DNA from 2 places in the Metabacillus sp. cB07 genome. Region 1 is predicted to be linked to the other one. Evidence: riboswitches for the same ligand, from Rfam matches in the RefSeq annotation. Region 1 holds a riboswitch; the other holds the start of a gene.

What was found. Region 1 has a riboswitch for cyclic di-AMP ahead of glnA (type I glutamate--ammonia ligase). Riboswitches for the same ligand answer to the same signal wherever they lie in the genome.
Region 2: it holds a riboswitch for cyclic di-AMP, as region 1 does, so the genes downstream of both, JOJ89_RS13910 (glutamate/proton symporter GltT) here and glnA (type I glutamate--ammonia ligase) in region 1, are expected to answer to the same signal.

Annotation. Positions count from the first base shown of each region.
Region 1 covers NZ_CP069296.1:3,546,940-3,551,361, forward strand. Annotated here, with positions in the region: gene JOJ89_RS18195 (hypothetical protein) at 32-415, opposite strand; cyclic di-AMP (ydaO/yuaA leader) riboswitch at 515-665, opposite strand; gene JOJ89_RS18200 (hypothetical protein) at 722-1,111, opposite strand; cyclic di-AMP (ydaO/yuaA leader) riboswitch at 1,484-1,620, opposite strand; gene JOJ89_RS18205 (Na-translocating system protein MpsC family protein) at 1,980-2,357, shown strand; cyclic di-AMP (ydaO/yuaA leader) riboswitch at 2,612-2,746, shown strand; gene glnA (type I glutamate--ammonia ligase) at 2,863-4,200, shown strand; gene bcaP (branched-chain amino acid transporter BcaP) at 4,388-4,422, shown strand, end outside.
Region 2 covers NZ_CP069296.1:2,706,697-2,711,118, forward strand. Annotated here, with positions in the region: gene gndA (NADP-dependent phosphogluconate dehydrogenase) at 1-833, opposite strand, end outside; gene JOJ89_RS13905 (DNA polymerase IV) at 938-2,179, opposite strand; cyclic di-AMP (ydaO/yuaA leader) riboswitch at 2,369-2,509, shown strand; gene JOJ89_RS13910 (glutamate/proton symporter GltT) at 2,598-3,860, shown strand; gene JOJ89_RS13915 (hypothetical protein) at 3,897-4,127, opposite strand.

The DNA of each region.
Region 1 (4,422 bases):
TGATACTGTCAAGCATTTAAATCCCCCGTTCTTATTGAATCAGAAATTTTACGTTATCCAATCTTGAATACATGACATGCTGAGCGCCGAGCAATTCATAAAGCTTAGCCGGATAATTCGCTCTTTTTGTAATCACCGTAATCGGCGCCCTGACACTCGCTTTGAGTATTTCCATCAGCCGGCAGGTCTCAGCTATTTTGTCTTCGAGCAAAAGCACTCGTGAAATGGGCTCGTTTATAATCAGGTACTGTGCATGTTGCTTAATAAAATAAATGGTTTTAAACCCTTTGGTTCTCAAATGACTTTCTACACTGTAATCTCCGGTAATAAATGACAGAGATGAATTCTCCGGGAGAATCTCATCCAGGCAGCCAAGCCTCGTATAGCTCGGAATGCAAATCAGCATCGTTTCCATGACGTTCCCTTCCTTTTCAAATCAATAAAAACCGCGGAAGAGGGTCTCTTCCGCGGTTTTTAGGCATCACTTAAAAAAGCATGCAGCACCTGCGATTTTGATTTCCCTCACTGCGCTTTCGGGGTTAGCTGTCGGATTCGGGCTATGAGAGCTGCCCTGCCACCTTTTCAGATGGATTCACCCCAAGCGGCTGTATGCCGCAGAAGATTGGTTCCCCCGATTTCATTGTGAAATTAAGCGTCCAGGTATTCAGTTCTGATTTGACATCTCTTTTAGAGATCCACCTCCTTAAATCATTCTCGTATTTTAACCTTGCTTCATTTCGCCAAGCCAGTACGAGCACGTTCCAGGCTTGCTGAAAATCACGTATCGTGCTCCCAGTTTTTTATATAGGTCATAGTGTCTGCTGTCATCTGTCATCACGATAATCCGCATCGTGCCCAGATCTGAGAAAAAGGTTGTTAATTCAAATCCTTCATTGATCGAATCCGATATAACATAAACAGAACGATAATTTGAAAACTTCTTTTCCAATTCGATCAGGTTATCCATTCGTGTGTTTCCATCTTTAGAGTTCGACAGTTCACACGCATACTGCTCATAGTTCATGACGTCTGCAAATCTTCTATTCACGCTTATACTCTCTACGACAGAACCGAATAAATCTCCCTTGCCTATAACCAGTGTGTGATTCATCGTCATCCCCCGCACATTCATATATAACGGTATTTTTTCCTCCTGCCGGCTCCACCCCTATTGGATGAAGCAGCCCAAGTGTAAAAAAAAAGAGACCAATGCTTACCCTTCCCCCAAATAGATCCATATCCAATCAAATCAGCAGAATGTCCATAAGACAGCTGATTGATCTACATATGGCTGTTTTGGAGAAAAAGTACTCATTGGTCTACTTAACGCCTAGCAAGCCGAAGCCCTCTTTGCGTTCCGTCTTCCGTTTTTTCCTTTTTCGAATGAATTGCATGCATCAAAAAGACCTTTTACAGTCCCCAGGCCTCTTCTCTGCCTTAAAAAAGGGCAGTAAAAAAAAGACTCCTGTTAAGGCGGTCTTTTGACCTCCTTCGCTTTAGCCGACGAAGTTAGCTGACGGGTAGGATGGCGAAAGATCTCATCCTTCCTGCAAATGCAGAATTAACCCCAAAAAATTGGTTCCTCCGCTCCCGAATCTCGGGACTAGGCCGTTATGCAATTCGTGATTACGTGATTATCTTACTCCCGCGGTGAGATCGTGTAAACAATTAAATACACCGAAAATCAGGTGAATTATACTGCTTTCGCCTTTCATTCTCTCTATTACTCTTATTTGCTCATGTTATTACAAAATTTAAGTCTTTTTTTTAACGATTGCTGCAGCATATTACCAGCATACTATTCCCTATCATTTACAGTTTGCTATTGACAGGGTCTGGGTGTGTAAGTAAGATAAACTCGTCAATGTATGCAAAGCGCACTCACCAGCAAGATAAGATTTTGTCATTGTATGACGGTGGATCTGCGCAACTGCAGCAGCAATGTTAATCAAAAGCATGTTTGCCGGGGGTATATTCATATGGCTGTGTCGCCAAAAAAAAAATTAGAAATGGAACTTAGTGAAGCCTTTATTAAGCTTCAAAGAGACTTAATTGGACGCGGTCCTCAGGAGACCAGAACATACATTGTCCATGATATGGTGATCGCGAGGTTCAAAGGTGTTCTCACAGTTGAAGAAAAACACCTTGTTGAAAACGAGAATGGCAGAAAGCTTGTGAAACAAATGAGACAAGTCCTGCGTGAAATGTACAGTAAAGAGTTTGAGGAAATCGTAGAAAGATGCACCGGCTGCAAAGTGCTGTCCAGCCACAGCGACATCAGCACCAAAATGGGGGAACGGATTGAGGTTTTTGTGGTAGATAAGGATTTAGAGCGTTCTCTCGAATCAAAAGGCTAAAAACTGTATTTCAAAAGGAGTATGCATAGCTCGCATACTCTTTTTTTCTTTGTATTTAACTGGTTTCTACCCCATTTCAACCCCCTTCTCAGGAATAATAAATAATAATCTAAAGATATACAATAAATTAAAAAAGAGAGAATGAGAGAGAAAACGAAAGAAAAACAGAGTCTGGATAGATTTATTTCTAAATTATTCCTCTTTTTCAGAGCTTTACAAGTAAAATTACCCGGGCGTATGATAGGCTCAATTTATTTCCTAATTCGCAGAATCCGCTAAAGGAACGGGGGACCCAATCTTCCGGGGTGAAGCCGCAGCATCAAGCGGCCGGGCGACTCTTACCGTCCGAATCCGTCAGCTAACTCCGTATGCGTTGTTTGAGAGAGGAAGGTGTGAACATTCAGAGCCGGCTAAAACCCGCTTGCTGAAACAAAAATATAATCCTTCGATTTTTCAAAAACCGTTCGTACTATCAGACAAAAATTAAAAAATCGGGGTGTTTTTTATGTTGACCATTTTAGATACGTTAAGTGAAATCAAGGCAGAAATAGCAGAAAAGCATGTAGAATTGCTGCACCTTCAGTTTGTTGATCTTGAAGGGAATTTAAAGCATGTCACCATTACAGCTGATCAGATTGATGAGGCGGTGGAAGGTAAAATGATGTTTGACGGGTCGTCAATCACGGGCTTCTGTCCAATTAATCAGTCCGACCTATATTTAAAGCCTGATTTGAACACATTTGCCATCATTCCCTGGTCAGTTGAGGAAAAGTATGCGGAAGCAAGGTTTCTATGCAGCATTCACAATCCGGATATGACTCCTTATGAAGGTGATCCGAGATTTGTGCTGCAGCAGGCAATGAAAAGAGCAAAATCACTCAGTTATTCCATCAGCATCGGGCCTGAATTGGAATTCTTCCTTTTCAAAACCGACGAGAATGGAAATCCGACAACAAATCCGCATGATCTGGGAGGCTATTTCGAACCCGCTCATGATTTAGGTGAAAAAGTGAGGCTTGAGATCTACCGGACGTTAAAAGCAATGGGCTTCAAAATTGAAGCCTCACACCATGAAGTAGCAAACGGCCAGCATGAAATCAACTTCCGTTTTAACGATGCCCTGACTTCTGCCGATAATGCAACGACTTATAAATGGGTTGTTAAAAATGTCGCAAAGCAATTTAATCTGCATGCTTCTTTTATGCCTAAACCGGTTCAAGGAATAAACGGATCAGGCATGCACGTGAACATCTCGCTGCTTAAGGATAGGGAAAATACGTTTTACGACGAAAACGATGATATGCAGCTTTCAAATGAAGCCTACTACTTTATCAATGGCATACTGACCTATATTGAAGAAGTGACCGCCATCACTAACCCGATTGTTAATTCGTACAAGCGGCTTGTTCCTGGCTTTGAAGCTCCTTGCTATATTGCCTGGTCAACCTCAAACCGTTCAACCTTAATTCGCATACCGGCAAAAAGAGGGGCTGCAACACGCATTGAAGTGAGGCATCCTGATCCAAGCGCTAATCCATACCTTGCTTATGCCGCGATTGCTGAAGCCGGAATGGCAGGCATTGCCTTATCAGAATTCCCGAAGGCTGCTGTGCATGATGACATATTCAGCATGACAGAATCAGAGCGGCTTGAAAAAGGCATCAAGCATCTTCCAGATAACCTTGAGACAGCACTGGATTTGCTGGAAAACGGCCCACTTGCGAAAATGGTTCTAGGGCCTCACGTTTTCCGTCAATTTCTTCTTCATAAAAGGGCTGAATGGCACGAATACAGAAATACCGTACATTTATGGGAAATTGAACGTTATCAGATGAAATTTTAATAGAAAATCAAAAACCCCGGTTCATTGTTGAATCGGGATTTTTTGTGTCTCATTCCGTGAAGGAATTCATAATTTCCGGCCAGTTGGTTAACGTAAGAAAATAAGCTGATTCGCAAGGTGAGCGGACTTGTTATTATATCAATATACTTTTGTGAGAGTGTTATTCTCAACTGTTGGAGGATACTGTATGAATTCCCTTTTCCGAAAAAAATCAATTACCGA
Region 2 (4,422 bases), 840 kb from region 1:
GGAAGCGGAACACCTAAATCAAGGGCACTTTTGCTTGTCCATTTTCCAGTTCCTTTTTGTCCTGCTGTATCCAGAATCATATCAACAAGCGGCTTGCCTGTTTCATCATCTGTTTTTGTGAAAATGTCAGCCGTGATTTCAATCAGATAGCTGTCAAGCTCACCTTTATTCCACTCGGCAAATACTTCGTGGAGTTCCTGTGCAGATAGACCAAGAACATTTTTCAGAATGAAATACGCTTCTGAAATCAGCTGCATATCGCCGTACTCTATGCCGTTGTGAACCATTTTCACATAGTGGCCCGCACCGTCCGGACCGATGTAAGTTGTACATGGATCTCCGTCCACTTTTGCAGAAATCGCTTCGAAAATCGGCTTCACAAGTTCAAATGCTTCCTTTTGTCCTCCAGGCATGATGGAAGGTCCTTTTAGGGCTCCTTCTTCTCCGCCTGAAACGCCTGTGCCGATAAAGTGAATGCCGCTTTCGGCAAGCTCTTTGTTTCTGCGCTGTGTATCTGTGTAAAGCGTATTTCCTCCGTCGATCAGAATATCGCCTTTATCAAGATGAGGAAGAAGCTGTTCGATCGTTGCATCTGTTGCAAAACCGGCTTTTACCATAAGAAGAATTTTGCGCGGTGTTTCAAGAGACTGAACAAACTCTTCAATGCTGTATGTACCTGTCAGGTTCTTGCCGCTGTGTTCTTTCAGCATTTCTTCTGTTTTATCTGAAGAGCGGTTATAAACGGCCACCGAATAGCCGCGGCTTTCTATATTAAGAGCGAGGTTTTTGCCCATGACGGCCAAACCGATAACGCCAATTTGCTGTTTAGACATGTTTTTACTCCCTTTCTGTCCCAAATATCGTTGTGCGCATGAATATGCATTCCTTCTGTAAAATAACACAGTGTCCTTGCTTTTATCAAGGAAAGCGCCTTGTCTCATTCCCTTAAAAAATCTTTATTGAAACTTGTCCCGCTTGTTTTATCATCCTCCAGGCGGACCGCTTTCATCCCGCGTTTAATGATACTTTCGCCAAATTTTTTCTGGATGTCTTCAATCGTTTTAAAAAGCGGCTCTTTTTTTGCATCCTCCTGAAAAGAAAACAGATCCAGCTGTTTATAGGCATCTCCTTTTGGGACAAGGTCCTGGCACGTCACCCCGAGCAACCGTACCGGCTCTCCTGTCCAGTGCCTGTCAAAAATCTCTTTGGCGTGAGTGTACAGCTCTTCTTTTTCACCAAGCGGGTTATTGACTGTCCGGCTGCGGGTAAATGTGCTCCGGTCTGAGTAGCGGATCGTAATAAAGATTTTTGTTCCGAGCACCTCTTTCCGCTTCATCCGCATGCTGACTGACTGAGAGAGGCGGTTCAAAGTATCATAAAGGACGCGCACATCGCTTGAATCTTTGGAGAGAGTGGTAGAATTCCCTATGCTCTTAAAATCATTGATGCTGTCCGGATTGACTTCTCTGCTGTCTATGCCTTTTGCCCGTTTTTTCAGCCGTTCACCGTTTATGCCCAGGAGCTGTTTCAATGAAATCGGATCGGCTTCAGCCAGATCTTTGATTGTTTTGACGCCGATGGTGAGAAGTTTTTCTGCCGTTTTTTCCCCCACTCCGTGCATCTCGCCTGCTGGAAGCGGCCACAGTGTCTCATGAAGCTCCCTTTTTCTTAGGACGGTGATGCCAAGGGGCTTTTTCATATTGGAAGCCATTTTGGCAAGGAATTTATTTGGGGCAATTCCTATACTTGAAGGCAGAAGGAGCTCTTCAAGCAAGCGCTGCTGAATCGTTTTTGCCACTTGAAGGGGATTGCCTTCCTTCAGATATTCCGTCAAGTCCATATATCCCTCATCAATAGAGACAGGCTCAACAAGATCCGTAAATTCTCTTAACAGGTCAAACATCGCTCTTGATGCCTTCCGGTACCGGTCAAAATTCGGTTTCCTGACAATCAGTTCAGGACAATGGCGCTTCGCCTGCCACAACGGCATCGTTGTTTTCACGCCTCTGGCCCTGGCCTCATAGCTGCACGTCACAACAATACCCTTCCGCTCTTCCACATTGCCGGCGATGGCGAGCGGCTTTCCCCTCAGGTCAGGCTCAAACGCCATCTCAACAGATGCGTAAAAACTGTTCATATCCACATGGAGAATGACCCTTGGACCGCTCTGCTGCTTCATGCCGTTCAACTTCTTTCCAAACTGTTATAGTGCCTCAATTTTATCACAGTCAGCAGATGAACCGCTAATGATGGGGACGGAATTAGAAAAGCGCAAAAATTTGATCCTTTCTTACTTTTTATAAAACAATTGACAGACTCCCCTTATCACAAGTAAATTATATCTTGTGTGTTTTTATTGTCCGTCAAATTTCATAACAAGCTTAATCTTTTCAGAGCGGGGGAATCATGCATTTGGTAAGGCTCTTACCTTGGGGTGAATCCGTAAATGGAAGGGAACTCTCAATCCCGAATCCGACAGTTAACCTCGTATGCTTTATTGGGAGAAAGACTTTAATTGTGTATTAAAGACCTTTCTTACTTTAGATTGGTCTTTTTTTGTTTTTTCAGAATTCTTACATCTCAGAGGAGGTTCTTCTATGAAAAAAATTCGTTTGGGACTGGCTTCCCAAATTTTTATTGGTTTGACTTTAGGTATTTTAGTAGGTGTTGTCTGGTTTAATGACCCCCGAGTTGCCGCAGTTTTGCAGCCGCTTGGAGATTTGTTTTTGCGTTTGATCAAAATGATTGTCATTCCGATTGTTATCTCTAGCCTGATCGTTGGAGTTGCAGGTGCTGGGAATGGAAAACACGTTGGAAGACTCGGCGGAAAAACCATTCTTTATTTTGAAATCATTACAACTGTTGCGATTGTCCTCGGCGTATTGCTTGCAAACGTCTTTCAGCCGGGGCAAGGAGTTGACCTTGAATCTGCCCAAAAAACAGATATCCAGCAGTATGTCGATACATCTGAAGAGCAAAGTGAAAAATCGGTTGCCGAAACGTTTCTTCATATTGTTCCGACGAACTTCTTTAAATCTGTCGTAGAAGGCGATATGCTTGCCATCATCTTTTTCTCCGTCCTCTTCGGACTCGGCGTAGCAGCCATCGGAGAACGTGGAAAGCCGGTCCTTCAGTTCTTTGACGGTGTTTCTCACGCGATGTTCCACGTCGTCAACCTTGTAATGAAAGTGGCTCCTCTCGGCGTATTCGCCCTGATCGGAGTAACCGTTTCAAAATTTGGAATTGATTCATTGCTTTCTCTTGGAAAATTGGTTGTATTAGTATACGCTGCCCTGATTTTCTTCCTGATTGTAGTATTGGGAGCAGTTGCCAAATGGGCAGGCGTCAATATCTTTTCTCTGCTTCGCTACATTAAGGACGAGCTGCTGCTTGCGTTCAGTACATCAAGCTCAGAAACGGTCCTGCCCCGAATCATGGAAAAGCTTGAAAAGATGGGATGCCCTAAGGGAATTGTGTCCTTTGTCGTTCCTATCGGATACACGTTTAACCTTGACGGATCCGTACTCTATCAAGCGATTGCTGCCTTGTTCCTTGCACAGGTTTACGGCATCGAACTGACAATCGTTCAGCAATTGACACTGATTTTAGTCTTGATGGTTACGTCTAAAGGGATGGCTGCCGTTCCTGGAACATCCTTCGTTGTTCTGCTTGCCACTCTCGGAACAATCGGTATTCCGGCGGAAGGACTTGCCTTCATTGCAGGAGTGGACCGCATCATGGATATGGCCCGCACGGTCGTTAACCTTGTCGGCAATACCCTCGCTGCCATCGTGATGTCAAAATCCGAAGGCCAGTACAACCGGATTAAAGCGAATGAAGTCATGAAAGCAAGTGCATAAACAGGAAGAGCCCCCGGAAAATGGTCCGGGGGTTTTTTAGTTCTTCTTATACTTCTTGAATACGTATGTAAGCACTCCTCCAACAATCCCGATCATGGCAGCAACCGGTGCAGAAAACACAAATCCGAATGCTATTGCAAATCCGACTCCGGCACCTACGGACGGGTCCTCGTTAGGATAAAGTTCTGCAAAGAGTGCCAGCCCCAGTACAATAAGGATAAATGATCCAAACCCTGAAATTAAAAACCCCAGAAAAAAATGTTTCATGTTATGCTCCTCATGATTTTATTCATGTTCCCTACAGATTGAGTTTTTCCTTACCCTCGCATATCGTTCCTCGGTTTGCGAGGGTACGATTCGTACATTTGCTTACCCTCCCACATCGTTTCTCGGTTTGCGGGGGTACGATTCACTGCTTTGCTTACCCTCCCACATCGTTTCTCGGTTTCCGAGGGTACGATTCACAGCTTTGCTTACCCTCCACCCATTGTTTTTCGGTATCCGAGGGTACGATTCACCACTTTGCTTACCCTCCACCCATCGTTTTTCGGTATCCGAGGGT